Regions from separate parts of the Streptomyces sp. KL116D genome, predicted to be linked through region 1. Evidence: riboswitches for the same ligand, from Rfam matches in the RefSeq annotation. Region 1 holds a riboswitch; each other region holds the start of a gene.
What was found. A riboswitch is a leader RNA that binds a small molecule or an ion and turns the genes downstream of it on or off. The one in region 1 is predicted to bind thiamine pyrophosphate.

Region 1 (4,254 bases):
ACTCGGAAGCCGGGCCCCGCTGACCAGGCGTTCCGTGCGCGCGAACGGGTCGGTCGGGTCGGTCGGACCGCTCAGATCGCTCAGGCCGCTCAGGCCGGTCGGACCGCTCAGGCCACCGCGGCCTTGAGCGGCCGGGCGGGGTCGGCCAGCCGGTCGGGGTCCAGGACGGTGCCCGCCTCGATGAGCTTGCGCCCCTGCGCGAGGTCGCGGGGCTTGCCGACGGCCAGGACGGCCACGAGGGCGCCGTCCCGCAGCCAGCACACCGACCACGCCGCGCCGGCCGGGTCGCCGCGCCAGACCGTCGTGTCGGCGACCTCGTGGTGGCCGGCGTACTGCACGAAGCGGCCGAACTGCTCGGACCAGAAGTAGGGCACCGGGTCGTAGGCGGCCGGGGTCTCGCCGATGATGTTCGCCGCGACCGTGCGGGGCCCCTGCAGCGCGTTGTCCCAGTGGTGGACCATCAGGCGCTTCGCGTAGCGCGTCGACGGGAAGGACGAGCAGTCCCCCACCGCGTACACGTCGGGTACGGAGGTGCGCAGCCGCTCGTCCGCCACCACCTCGCGGTGGGCGCCCAGCTCGATGCCGGAGCCGGCCAGCCAGCGGGTGGCGGGGCGGGCGCCGATGCCGACGACGACGGCGCCCGCGGGCAGCCGCGTGCCGTCGTCCAGGACCACGGCCCCCTCCTCGACGCTCGCCACGCGCGCGTGGGTGCGCAGCCGGGCTCCGGCGTCCGCGTACCAGGCCGTCATGGGGGCGGCGATCTCCGCGGGCAGCGCCCCGGCCAGCGGTCGCTCGGCCGCCTCCACGACGGTGACCCGGCAGCCCGCCTCGCGGGCCGCTGTGGCGAACTCGGCACCGATCCAGCCGGCCCCGACGACGACCACGTCGCGCTGCTCGGCGAGGACCGGGCGCAGCCGCTCGGCGTCGTCGAGGGTGCGCAGCAGGTGCGTGCCGGGCGTGGCCTGCGCGCCCGGCAGCCGGACCGGCTCGGCGCCGGTGGCGACGACCAGGACGTCGTACGGCACCGGGCCGTGGGCCGTGTCCAGCTCGTGGTCGGCGGGGCGCAGGCCGGTGACCTCGCGGCCGAGTTCCAGGGTGACGCCGAGCGCCTCGAAGTCGACGTCGAAGGCCGAGCCCTCGGCCTTGCCGAGCAGGACGGCCTTGGACAGCGGCGGGCGGTCGTAGGGCTGGTGGGGTTCGGCGCCGATGAGCGTGACGGTGCCGGGGAACCCCTGTTCGCGCAGGGCCACCGCCGTCTGCACACCGGCCATGCCCGCGCCGACGATGACGACGTTCCGCTGCCCCGTGGGCGTCCCGTTCCCGCTCCGCTGCTCACTCACGGGATCACCTTAGGCACCTGATCTTGTGTCAGTCAGCGGCGTGGGCCACTCCCGGCCCGTGACGTCCTGCACACGTGTCACCGGTTTAGTGATCAAACCGGTGCGGTGATCTCCTCGACGACGCTGGTCCCGCTGCCCTCCTGCGACTCCCAGGCCCAGGTCTCGTCGAGCCGCAGGCGCCCGTCGGGCCGTTCGGACACGACGGAGACGCAGTGCCCGGAGGACGTGCTGCCGTCGGTCTTCAACTGGACGTAGCGGAAGTCGAGCCGGTCGCCGGCGCGGGTCCCCACGAGGTGTCCCCGCACGACGTCGCCGCCTTCGTAGTCGGCCCAGATCCGGCCGTCCTGCTCGTGGTAGCGGAAGCGCGTCCTGGTGCCCACCTGCCCCGGCGCCTGGTCGGCTACGGGGGCGAGGACGAGACCGTCGAGGGATCGGGCCACGGGCGGAGGCTCCCTTACTGGGGCTGACGGCGAAGAGTTAGGGTGGCCAACGTAAAGCACTCGCGGGAGCCCGTACGCAGCGGGCTGAGAGGGAGGCTGGAGCGGCCTCCGACCGTACGAACCTGATCCGGGTCATGCCGGCGAAGGGAGGGGCTGGACGCCCATGTCGCGTACGCCGAGCACCACCACCGACGCAGTCGTCGTCGGGGGCGGCATCATCGGTCTGGTCACCGCGTGGAGGGCCGCGCAGCGCGGTCTGTCCGTCGCGGTCGTGGACCCCGCACCGGGCGGCGGGGCCGCCCAGGTGGCGGCCGGGATGCTGGCCGCCGTCACCGAACTCCACTACGGCGAGCAGACGTTGCTCGGTCTGAACGTCGAGTCGGCGCGGCGCTATCCGGAGTTCGCCGCGGAGCTGTCCGAGGCGTCGGGCCAGGACCTCGGCTACCGCGCGTGCGGCACGCTGGCCGTCGCCCTCGACGCGGACGACCGGGCGCACCTGCGGGAACTGCACGCCCTGCAGCGGAAGTCGGGCCTGGAGTCCGAGTGGCTGTCGGGCCGGGACTGCCGCCGCCTGGAGCCGATGCTCGCGCCGGGCGTGCGCGGGGGCCTGCGGGTCGACGGTGACCACCAGATCGACCCGAGAAGGCTCGCGGGCGCCCTCGTGACGGCCTGCGAGCGGTCCGGCGTGGTCTTCCACCGGACGTGGGCCGAACGGCTCTCCGTCGCACGGGGCCGGGCCCGCGGGGTCGTCCTCGCCGACGGCGGCGAGTTCGCGGCGGACCAGGTGGTGCTGGCGGGAGGCAGCCGCAGCGGTCAGCTCGCGGGGGTCCCCGACGAGGTGCTGCCGCCGGTCCGGCCGGTCAAGGGCCAGGTCCTGCGGCTGACGGTGCCGAAGCGGTACGCGCCGTTCCTGAGCCGCACGGTCCGCGCCGTGGTCCGCGGCAGCCACGTCTACCTGGTGCCGCGCGTCAACGGCGAACTGGTCGTCGGCGCCACCACCGAGGAGCTCGGCTGGGACACCGAGGTCACGGCGGGCGGCGTCTACGAACTGCTGCGGGACGCCCACGAACTCGTCCCCGGCATCACGGAGCTGCCGCTGACCGAGACCCGCGCGGGCCTGCGCCCCGGCTCCCCGGACAACGCGCCGCTGCTCGGCCCGACGGCGCTGCCCGGACTCCTCCTGGCCACCGGCCACTACCGCAACGGCGTGCTGCTCACGCCGGTCACCGGCGACGCCATGGCGCAGGTCCTGGCCACCGGTGAACTCCCGGAAGAGGCCCGCCCGTTCACCCCCAGGCGCTTCAGCGGCGCCTCCTTGGAGCAGCCCGCATGAACGTATCCCTCAACGGTGAGCCGCGCGCGGTGGCGTCCGGCACCACCCTGGACGCCCTCGTGGCCACCCTCACCGCCGCGCACTCCGGTGTCGCGGCCGCGCTCAACGAGACCGTCGTCCCGCGCACCCAGTGGCCCGTCACGGCGCTCTCCGAAGGAGACCGCGTCGAAGTGCTCACCGCCGTACAAGGAGGCTGACTCGATCATGGCTGACGACGCTTTCGTCCTCGGCGGCACCACCTACTCCTCGCGCCTGATCATGGGCACGGGAGGGGCGCCGAGCCTCGACGTCCTGGAACGCTCGCTGACCGCCTCCGGCACCGAGCTCACCACGGTGGCCATGCGCCGGGTGAACGCCGACGTCCACGGGTCGGTGCTCTCGGTCCTGGAGAAGCTCGGCATCGGGGTGCTGCCGAACACGGCGGGCTGCTTCACCGCGGGAGAGGCGGTCCTCACGGCCCGCCTCGCGCGCGAGGCGCTCGGCACGGACCTGATCAAGCTGGAGGTCATCGCCGACGAGCGCACCCTCCTGCCGGACCCGGTCGAGCTGCTCGACGCCGCCGAGACGCTGGTCGACGACGGGTTCACGGTCCTGCCCTACACGAACGACGACCCGGTCCTCGCCCGGAAGCTGGAGGACGTGGGCTGCGCGGCCGTCATGCCGCTCGGCTCCCCGATCGGCTCCGGGCTCGGCATCCGCAACCCGCACAACTTCCAGCTGATCGTCGAGCACGCGCGCGTGCCGGTGATCCTGGACGCGGGCGCGGGCACGGCCTCCGATGTGGCGCTCGCCATGGAACTGGGGTGCGCGGGTGTGATGCTCGCCTCGGCGGTGACCCGCGCGCAGGAGCCGGTCCTGATGGCCGAGGGCATGCGGCACGCGGTCGAGGCGGGCCGCCTCGCGTACCGTGCCGGACGCATCCCCAAGCGCCATTTCGCCGCGGCGTCGTCCCCTTCGGAGGGGCAGGCGCAGCTGGATCCCGAACGCCCCGCGTTCTGATCGCACGCCCGGTCACAGCTCTGCTGCAGTACGGATCCGGTCCCGCCGCACGGGACCGGCCTGTCGGTGGCTCCTCGTAGACTCGCTGCGTGGACACGACCCTTCAGGACCCGTTGCTCGGGCATGTGCTCGACGGCCGGTA
Region 2 (4,254 bases), on a different contig from region 1:
GGACTTCGAGGCCGATCTCGACCAGGCACTGGACCGGATCCTGGCCGAGGAGCAGAGCGCGGGCTGACCCGCCGTCGGACGGTACGACAAGAGGCGTAACGCTTCAGCAGCGCGGTGCACCCGAGCAGTTCCGCGCACTCAGCGCTTACGCCGTCGGCCTCTGCCCGTACGCACCGGAGCGGCCTGTACGGGCCCGTGGGACCCCGGGCGGTCGGCGGAGACCACCAGGGCGGCCAACGCGGTCGTCACCGGCACGGAGGCCACCAGGCCGATCGAGCCGACCAGCGTGCGCACGATCTCCTCGGCCACCAGCTCGCTGTTGGCCACGTCGAGCACGCCGCTCTGCGCGATCGAGAAGAGCAGCAGCAGCGGCAGCGCCGCGCCCGCGTACGCGAGCACCAGGGTGTTGACGACGGACGCGATGTGGTCGCGGCCGATCCTGATGCCCGCCCGGTACAGACCGCGCCAGCCCATCGTCGGGTTGGCCTCGTGCAGCTCCCACACCGCCGACGTCTGCGTGACCGTCACGTCGTCGAGCACCCCGAGGGAGCCGATGATGACGCCCGCGAGCAGCAGACCGCTCATGTCGATGTCGGGGTACAGACCGTGGATCAGGCCGGTACTGTCGTCGGTGTTGCCCGTCAGCGCGGCCCAGCCGATGAACAACGAGCCCAACAGGCCGATCAGCAACAGCGATACGAGCGTGCCGAGCACCGCGACGGAGGTTCTGGCCGACAGGCCGTGGCACATGTAGAGCGCGATCAGCATGATGGCGCTCGCTCCGACGACCGCCACCACCAGAGGATTCGACCCCTGGAGGATCGCGGGCAGGATGAAGAACGTCAGGACGAGGAAGCTGACCGCGAGCGCGACCAGCGCCATGAGGCCCCTCAGCCGGCCCACCACGACCACGGCCAGGGCGAAGATCCCGGCCAGCAGCGCCATGGGAATCTTGCGGTTCACATCGGTGACGGAGTACTGCAGGTTCTCCGGGGCGTCGGGTGCATAGGCGACGATCACCTTCTGGCCCTCGTGCAACTGCCGTGGTGAGTCCGGCTGCACGATCTCCGTGAACGTACGGCCCTTGTCCTTGCCGGTGTCGATGCGGATCGTCGCGTTCTCGCAGGTGCCGCTGGGCTGGTCCGTGCCGGCCGAGCCCTCGGCCGTGGTGGGGTCGCCGGCCTGGTTGCCTCCCGAGGCGTGCACGGACTTGCAGTCGACCTTCTCGACCTTCGTGACCGTGGCCTGCTGCGTCTGGCGGTCGAAGCCGACTCCGGTGCGTTCGTGCGCCGGTGCGCCGCCCGGCCACAGCACCGCGAGCCCCACGACGACCGCGACGGAGAAGGGGATCAGGATCGCGGCGATGACCTTGCGCAGATGCTGCGAGACGGGCGCCGCCGGTCCGTGGCTGTGGGAGTGCCCATGGGGAGGATGGGACGGCGGAGGAGGGGGCTGCTGCGTCGTGGTCACCGCCCGATCATCGCAAGAACGGCAGGGGCCCTCTGTTCAACGCGTCCGACATGACGCTAGCGTGGAGGCACCTTTGCACACGCGGGAGCTCGGAGCACCGGGCTGAGAGGGCGCTGACCTTCGTACCGAAGCGTGTTTCACGTGAAACGACGTGGAACATCCTGGGACGGACTTCGCTGCGTCGACCGCCGAACCTGTTACCGGGTAATGCCGGCGTAGGGAGTAGGTCTCATGACCACAACGGACGCACGCACGCCTGCCTCCACCCAGGGCGAGAGCTCTGCTGACGAGGCCGGGAAGTCCATCGGCTGGCACAAGGGGTACATCGAGGGTTCACGCCCCGACCTCCATGTGCCGGTCCGTCAGGTGCATCTCACCAACGGGCAGTCGGTCACGCTGTACGACACCTCCGGCCCGTACACCGATCCGACCGTCGACACCGATGTCCGCAGGGGCCTCGCGCCGCTGCGGGAGAACTGGATCATCGGCCGCGGCGACACCGAGGAGTACGCGGGACGCCCCGTCCGGCCCGAGGACGACGGCATCAAGCACACGTCGCCGCGCGGCGGTCTGCGCAACCTCGACGCGGTCTTCCCCGGCCGTCCGCGCCAGCCGCGCCGCGGCCGGGACGGGCAGGCCGTGACCCAACTCGCCTACGCACGCCGGGGCGAGATCACCCCGGAGATGGAGTACGTGGCCATCCGGGAGAACGTCGAGCCCGAGGTCGTGCGCGACGAGATCGCGGCCGGCCGCGCGGTGCTGCCCGCCAACGTGAACCACCCGGAGATCGAGCCGATGATCATCGGCAAGCGGTTCCTGGTGAAGGTCAACGCCAACATCGGCAACTCCGCGGTCACCTCGTCCATCGAGGAGGAGGTGGAGAAGATGACGTGGGCGACCCGCTGGGGCGCCGACACCGTCATGGACCTCTCCACCGGCCGCAACATCCACACCACCCGCGAGTGGGTACTGCGCAACTCCCCCGTGCCGATCGGCACCGTGCCGCTCTACCAGGCCCTCGAAAAGGTCGACGGCAAGGCCGAGGAGCTGACCTGGGAGATCTACAAGGACACGGTCATCGAGCAGGCCGAGCAGGGCGTGGACTACATGACGGTCCACGCCGGCGTCCGCCTCCCGTACGTCCCGCTGACCGCCAACCGCAAGACCGGCATCGTCTCGCGCGGCGGCTCGATCATGGCCGCCTGGTGCCTCGCGCACCACAAGGAGAGCTTCCTCTACGAGAACTTCGAGGAGCTCTGCGAGATCCTCGCCGCGTACGACGTCACGTACTCCCTCGGCGACGGCCTGCGTCCCGGCTCCATCGCGGACGCCAACGACGAGGCCCAGTTCGCGGAGCTGCGCACGCTCGGCGAGCTCAACTCCATCGCCAAGCGGCACAACGTGCAGACGATGATCGAGGGCCCGGGCCACGTGCCCATGCACAAGATCAAGGAGAACATCGACCTCCAGCAGGAGATCTGCGAGGAGGCGCCGTTCTACACGCTCGGCCCGCTGACCACCGACGTCGCCCCGGCGTACGACCACATCACCTCCGGGATCGGTGCCGCGATGATCGCCTGGTGGGGCACGGCGATGCTCTGCTACGTCACGCCCAAGGAGCACCTGGGTCTGCCCAACCGCGACGACGTGAAGACCGGTGTCATCACGTACAAGATCGCGGCGCACGCGGCGGACCTCGCCAAGGGCCACCCCGGTGCGCAGGACTGGGACGACGCGCTCTCCGACGCCCGCTTCGAGTTCCGCTGGGAGGACCAGTTCAATCTGGCCCTCGACCCGGACACGGCACGGGAGTTCCACGACGAGACGCTGCCGGCCGAGCCCGCGAAGACCGCGCACTTCTGCTCGATGTGCGGTCCGAAGTTCTGCTCGATGAAGATCTCGCAGGACATCCGCCGCGCGCACGGCACCACGCAGGCGGAGGTCGAGGCGGGCATGGAACAGAAGTCGAAGGAGTTCGCCGACGCGGGCAACCGCGTCTATCTGCCGATCGCCGACTGAGCACGGCGACGAAAGCACAACGGCATGACTGAGGGCTCGGGGCCCGCGCAGTTCGCCCCGAGCCGATGTCACGGCCCCGTGCCCCGCCGGAGGTCAGTCCGGCTGGTGCTCGGGGCCGCCGAAGTCCGGACTGGAGAAGTCCGGGCTGGAGTAGCCGGCGCGCTGCCCGGTGGCGGTGCCGCCGCCGTCCGGGCTGGAGAACCCCGGCCGGTTGTAGCCGAGTTGGGGCATGCGGCTGGTGGAGCCGCCGCGGCTGCCGCCGAGCGAAGCGCCGCCGCCCGTCGGGGGGTCCGCGAGGGCCTCCCGCAGGAACGGCAGGATGCCACGCTCCAGAAGCGCTTTGCCCCAGGCTTCCCGGGCCCGCGCCACCTCCTCGCTCGACTCCCCGTGCGCGCCCGCCTGGAGTGACGTCGCCCCGTTGCGCAGGGCCGTCAGCAGCAGGCAGACGGCCGCGACGAGGATGCCCGCCGCGGTGAGGGCGCCGAATATCCAGCCGGCCGCGAGGAGCGTGTCGGCGAAGTCGGGTGCCGGGTTGAGCATCTTCAGGATGTAGCCGACCAGCAGGAAGATCGCGGCTGCGGTCCCGGCGAGAACCGGGGCGAGCACGACGGCGACCGCGGCGACGCCGGGTCCCGTGGTCTCCGCGACCAGACCGATGGTGGTGTTTCCGGACTCGGTGGCGGTGCCTCCTTCGCGTAGCGGACGGACGGGCCGCGGCGAGGTGCGCAGTTCCTCGCGGACCTTGACGAAATGCTGGTACTCGGT
Region 3 (4,254 bases), on a different contig from region 1:
GACGGGGTGGTGGCGGTCGCCTTGTACGTGACCGTGCCCTGCGCGCCCTGCTGCGCGCCGGCGGCGGCGCGGATCCCCAGGTGCACGGCGTCGACGTTGGTCACCGGGATCACGCCGTCGATCGTGCACACCGCGACGGTGCCCTCGGGTGCGCAGTTCGCCGGCCAGACGACGTCCGCCACGCCGGCGAGCCCGGACACGTCGACCGTCAGCCGCCCGTCGGTGACCTTGACGTTGCTGTTGTCGTGGTAGAGCCCGAGGTCGAGCGAGCGGGCCGGGGGCTCACCGCCGTCCACGCCGAGCGGCACGTTCAACTCGTACGGGGACTGCACCCACAGCGTGTCCGAAGCCATCGCGGTCCCGGCGCCGAGGCCGACCACGAACAGGCCGGCGACGGCGGTTCCGCACGCGCCAAGCCGCACGGCGCGGCCGACGGAGGCTCTCTGCATTACATCCCCCAGGGGTGTCGGGGAGCCGGACGCTCCAACTCCTCGACCCTCAGACGATCTTGGAGGGGACAAGGTTGTACCGCCGTGGATCATCACCGGGACGCATGACGCACGGTGAGCCCATCTGCCGTGCCGGGCAGCCCAGTTCAGCTCCCGGCGGGACCGTCGTGCGACGTCCGCCGACGCAGCCGGAACGGTGCGTAGACCGCGAGTCCGACCAGGAACGCGACGTAGTAGCCGAGGTCCGCGCCGTGCAACGCCTCGGCGACCGGGCCGACGTACAGGCTCGTGTTCATGAACGGGACGGTGGCGGCGAAAGCGCAGAGGAACGCCAGGAGCGGGGGCAGAGCGGAGCGGGTCCTCGTGCGTTCGACGGAGAGATCCATGTCGGCGCCGCCCCGCTCGCGGCCCCGCGCCCACCAGTCGACGACCACTACTGCCACGAAACCGGGGATCCAGTAGCCCACGAACAGCAGCACGTTCTGGAAGCGGGCAGCCGTGTCGGCCGCATGCATCCACAGCACGAGGGGAAAGCCGAGGAGTGCGGCGAGGGCCGCGGCCAGGGGGCGCGGGATGCGGACGCCGACGGTCTGCAGGGCGAGCGAACCGCTGTAGTCGTTCATCGCGTTGCTGCACAGCGCGGCCAGAGCGACGGCGAGCAGGCCCACCGATCCGAGCACTCCCCCGCCGAGCACGGTGTCGACGCCGCGCGCGGTCTGGTCGGTGAAGATCGAGGCGCCCCACAGGCCGAGCGCCTGCACGCCCGTGAAGGACACGACGACGCCGAGCAGCGTGCACCAGAACATGCGGACCGGTGAGGTGGCGCGGGGCAGGTAGCGGCTGAAGTCGCTGGCGTACGGCGCCCAGGAAAGGGCCAGGCTCAGGGCGATCGTGCTGGTCAGAGCGAAGGCTCCGGCGCGGTCGGCGCCATGGACGGATCCGTGTGCCTCGGGCGTGACCCCGATGTGCGCGAGGCGGAGTGCCAGCGCGACGAAGGCGACCGCGAGGACGGCCGTCATCCACTGCTGAAGGCGGTGGATCACCTCGTAGCCGAACGCCCCGAGCAGTCCCTGAGCCGCCATCATGACCAGCGCCCCGAGCCAGAACGGCCATCCGCACAGCCGCGCGAGAGCGTCCCCGCCGAACAGGCCGATGAGCGCGTCCCAGGCGATCGACGACAGCCATTGCACGGTACCGGGCAGGACCACTCCCCCACCGAACGCGAGCCGTGCGAGGGGGAGTTGACCGGATCCGGTGCGGCTGCCCCAGGTGCCGAGGTACGCGGTCGGCACGGCGCCGACCAGCGTGCCGAGGACGACCGCTGCGAGCGCGGTGGCGAAGTCCAGGCCGAGCGCGATGCCGACGGTGCCGGTGAAGACGCCGCTCATGGTCAGGTTCGGCGCGAACCAGACGGTGAAGAGGCGTCCGGCGCCTCCGTAGCGGTGGGTTTCGGGTACGGGGGCGATGCCGTGCGCCTCGATCCGCAGGTCTCCTGGTGCCGCGGGCATCCGCCCGTCGAGTGCGGTCCGGGGCGCGGGTGTGGCCGGGTGCGTGGAAGCGTGCGGTATCGGCATCGCTGACATCCCTCCGCCAGTGCTAACTGGTTCAGGTTCTACGGGTGTGATCTCAGCCCCGGCGCTGTCGCGGGGCACCCCGTGTCGGGCAGTACGAACCAAGAGGGTAACCGGTACTACGGGCGCTGCCGCACGCGGGCCCTCGCCCGCCTCAGACCGCGCCTGCTGCTGCGCCTGCGAGCCGCCCCTCGCCCGCGCCTGCACCGCCGAGCCGCCCGTCGGCCTTCACGGGCCGACGGCTGGGGCCCGCACAGTCGGACGACCTCAGACGGCCATCCCGTAGACGATGGTGAACAGGGTGCCGAGGGAGCCGATGAGGAACACCCCGGTGATCCCGGCAATGATCAGCCCCTTGCCCTGCTCCGCGCTGAACGTGTCACGCAGGGCCGTCGCGCCGATCCGCTGCTTGGCGGCGCCCCAGATGGCGATGCCGAGGCACAGCAGGATCGCGACGGCCATGATGACCTGGATCATCGTCTTCGCCTCTGTGCCCAGCGTCCCGAAGGGACCCCAGTCGGGGGCGATGCCGCCGATGATCGTGGTGATGTCGCCCTTGTCCGCAGCGAGCAGCATGTCGAGTCCTCCGTGGGGGTGCGGTCTACGACGTCTGTCTGGATCACGTTCGGCCTGCCCGGCCAGCATCCCGTCAGCCTCACCGTACCCCTGGGCGACGGCACCATGGCAGACCGCGCCCCTCTGCTCCAACTCGGAACACGCACTGCCCAGTTCGGGCGGCGGGCGCAGCACTCTCTGCGGGGCGGGCCGTACGCACGGCCTCTGCGGCAGGGAGGTGGGCCCCGCGGCAACGGGGCCCACCCTCGAACGCCCTTGCCGTGTTGTGCCTGGACCAGCAGACGCGGCGGGGCGGGGCACCTTTAGGTGCCACCTCCAGTCTGCGGCCGCGAGCGACCCTCTGCGCAGCGTCCCGGATGAATCCGGATGAAGAATTCAACAATCCGGTCCGCCCCTGCCGCCGACCGGGCCGACCTGCGGCAACGCCCCCGCGCAGCATCTCGGCAGCGCATACCCGGCACATCGCGCAGAAGCCCGGCACCCCTGCAACTCCTTGGTGACCAACAGGGGTTGGCGGATGATGGCGACAGGCCGGGGTTCGTGTCGCGGCAACGACGCAACTCCGTGAAGACCTGGACCAGCAGATCGGAGCCTTCCCATCATGTACCTTCACCGCCGCCGCGCACCCTCTTCCAACCCGCCGCCGGAGACTCGCCGGGCACAGTGCGTGGGAAGCCGCCGGAGGTGGCCGCACACCACGATCGGGCCGTCACAGGTCGTCGTCATCGTGGTCGTGCTGAGCCTTGCCAGCCTCCTGACGCTGCTTGGTGTGCCCCCTGCCTCCGCGGTCGCTCTGCTCGCCGCTGCCGGCTTTGTCGCCCTCGACCTTGCAACGCCGGTGGCCTGGAGCCCGAGCAGTCCGCAACCGATTGCCCGTTGGGGAGCGTGACGGCCAGAGCCGACGGACAGGAGTGCGTCGGCCGGCGCGCAGCCGGGGAGTCCAACCACAGCGCAGGTAGAGAAGTTGGGCTCCCCCGCTGCTCCCTGTAGAACCGACCGCCGAGCGCCGACGGCAAGGGCCAGCCTGGCTGTCGGCCGATGCGCCCCGGGCTGTGGACACGGCGCTGCTCTCGAAGTCGATCACTTAGCGGAGCTGGAATGGGACGGAACGAAGCACCGATCTCCGAAGCCGACACCGCCCTGGGGCACCTCGTACAGCTGCTGCGCGACGCGCGTCAGGAGGCCGGGAGTCCTTCCTTGGCCACGCTCGCGGCTCTGTTGCACGACGCCCACCGCAAGGCCGGCAAAACCGCGTCCAAGGAACCCGGCGTCGCGAACTCCGCCTTCGCCATGATGGCCGCACAAGGCGGCTACTCGGTCTCTGCCCTGTCCAAGGCCGCATCAGGACGTGCCCTTCCCAGCCCGCGCATCACCGAGGCGTACTTCCTGGCATGTCGCGAATACGTGGAGAGGCACGGCGATGGCGCGAAGCTGACCACGACGCTCACCGAGATCCGGGAGCAATGGAAACGAGCCAGCGCCGAAAGGGCCGGCGCGGGCACTGTCCCCATCCCGGACAGCCCGGCCACCCAGAACATCCAGCAGCAGACGGAGGAGCTGTCGCAAGCTGCCGCCCTTGCGGGCACACCTGGGCAACTCATCAGGCTGATGCGCGAACTCAAGGACATCAACACCGTGTCCTATGCGGAACTGGAGCG

Region 2: it holds a riboswitch for thiamine pyrophosphate, as region 1 does, so the genes downstream of both, thiC (phosphomethylpyrimidine synthase ThiC) here and thiO (glycine oxidase ThiO) in region 1, are expected to answer to the same signal.
Region 3: it holds a riboswitch for thiamine pyrophosphate, as region 1 does, so the genes downstream of both, RBJ77_RS33050 (cytosine permease) here and thiO (glycine oxidase ThiO) in region 1, are expected to answer to the same signal.

The regions. Positions count from the first base shown of each region.
Region 1 covers NZ_JASERH010000087.1:67,163-71,416, forward strand. Annotated here, with positions in the region: gene RBJ77_RS35325 (NAD(P)/FAD-dependent oxidoreductase) at 108-1,340, opposite strand; gene RBJ77_RS35330 (hypothetical protein) at 1,433-1,780, opposite strand; TPP riboswitch at 1,833-1,946, shown strand; gene thiO (glycine oxidase ThiO) at 1,944-3,113, shown strand; gene thiS (sulfur carrier protein ThiS) at 3,110-3,310, shown strand; gene RBJ77_RS35345 (thiazole synthase) at 3,318-4,112, shown strand; gene pknB (Stk1 family PASTA domain-containing Ser/Thr kinase) at 4,202-4,254, shown strand, end outside.
Region 2 covers NZ_JASERH010000026.1:58,493-62,746, reverse strand. Annotated here, with positions in the region: gene RBJ77_RS08130 (SsgA family sporulation/cell division regulator) at 1-67, shown strand, start outside; gene RBJ77_RS08125 (YibE/F family protein) at 139-1,470, opposite strand; TPP riboswitch at 1,542-1,709, shown strand; gene thiC (phosphomethylpyrimidine synthase ThiC) at 1,702-3,489, shown strand; gene RBJ77_RS08115 (hypothetical protein) at 3,583-4,254, opposite strand, start outside.
Region 3 covers NZ_JASERH010000084.1:203,839-208,092, reverse strand. Annotated here, with positions in the region: gene RBJ77_RS33055 (hypothetical protein) at 1-449, opposite strand, end outside; gene RBJ77_RS33050 (cytosine permease) at 596-2,032, opposite strand; TPP riboswitch at 2,015-2,115, opposite strand; gene RBJ77_RS33045 (hypothetical protein) at 2,288-2,596, opposite strand; gene RBJ77_RS33040 (hypothetical protein) at 3,695-4,254, shown strand, end outside.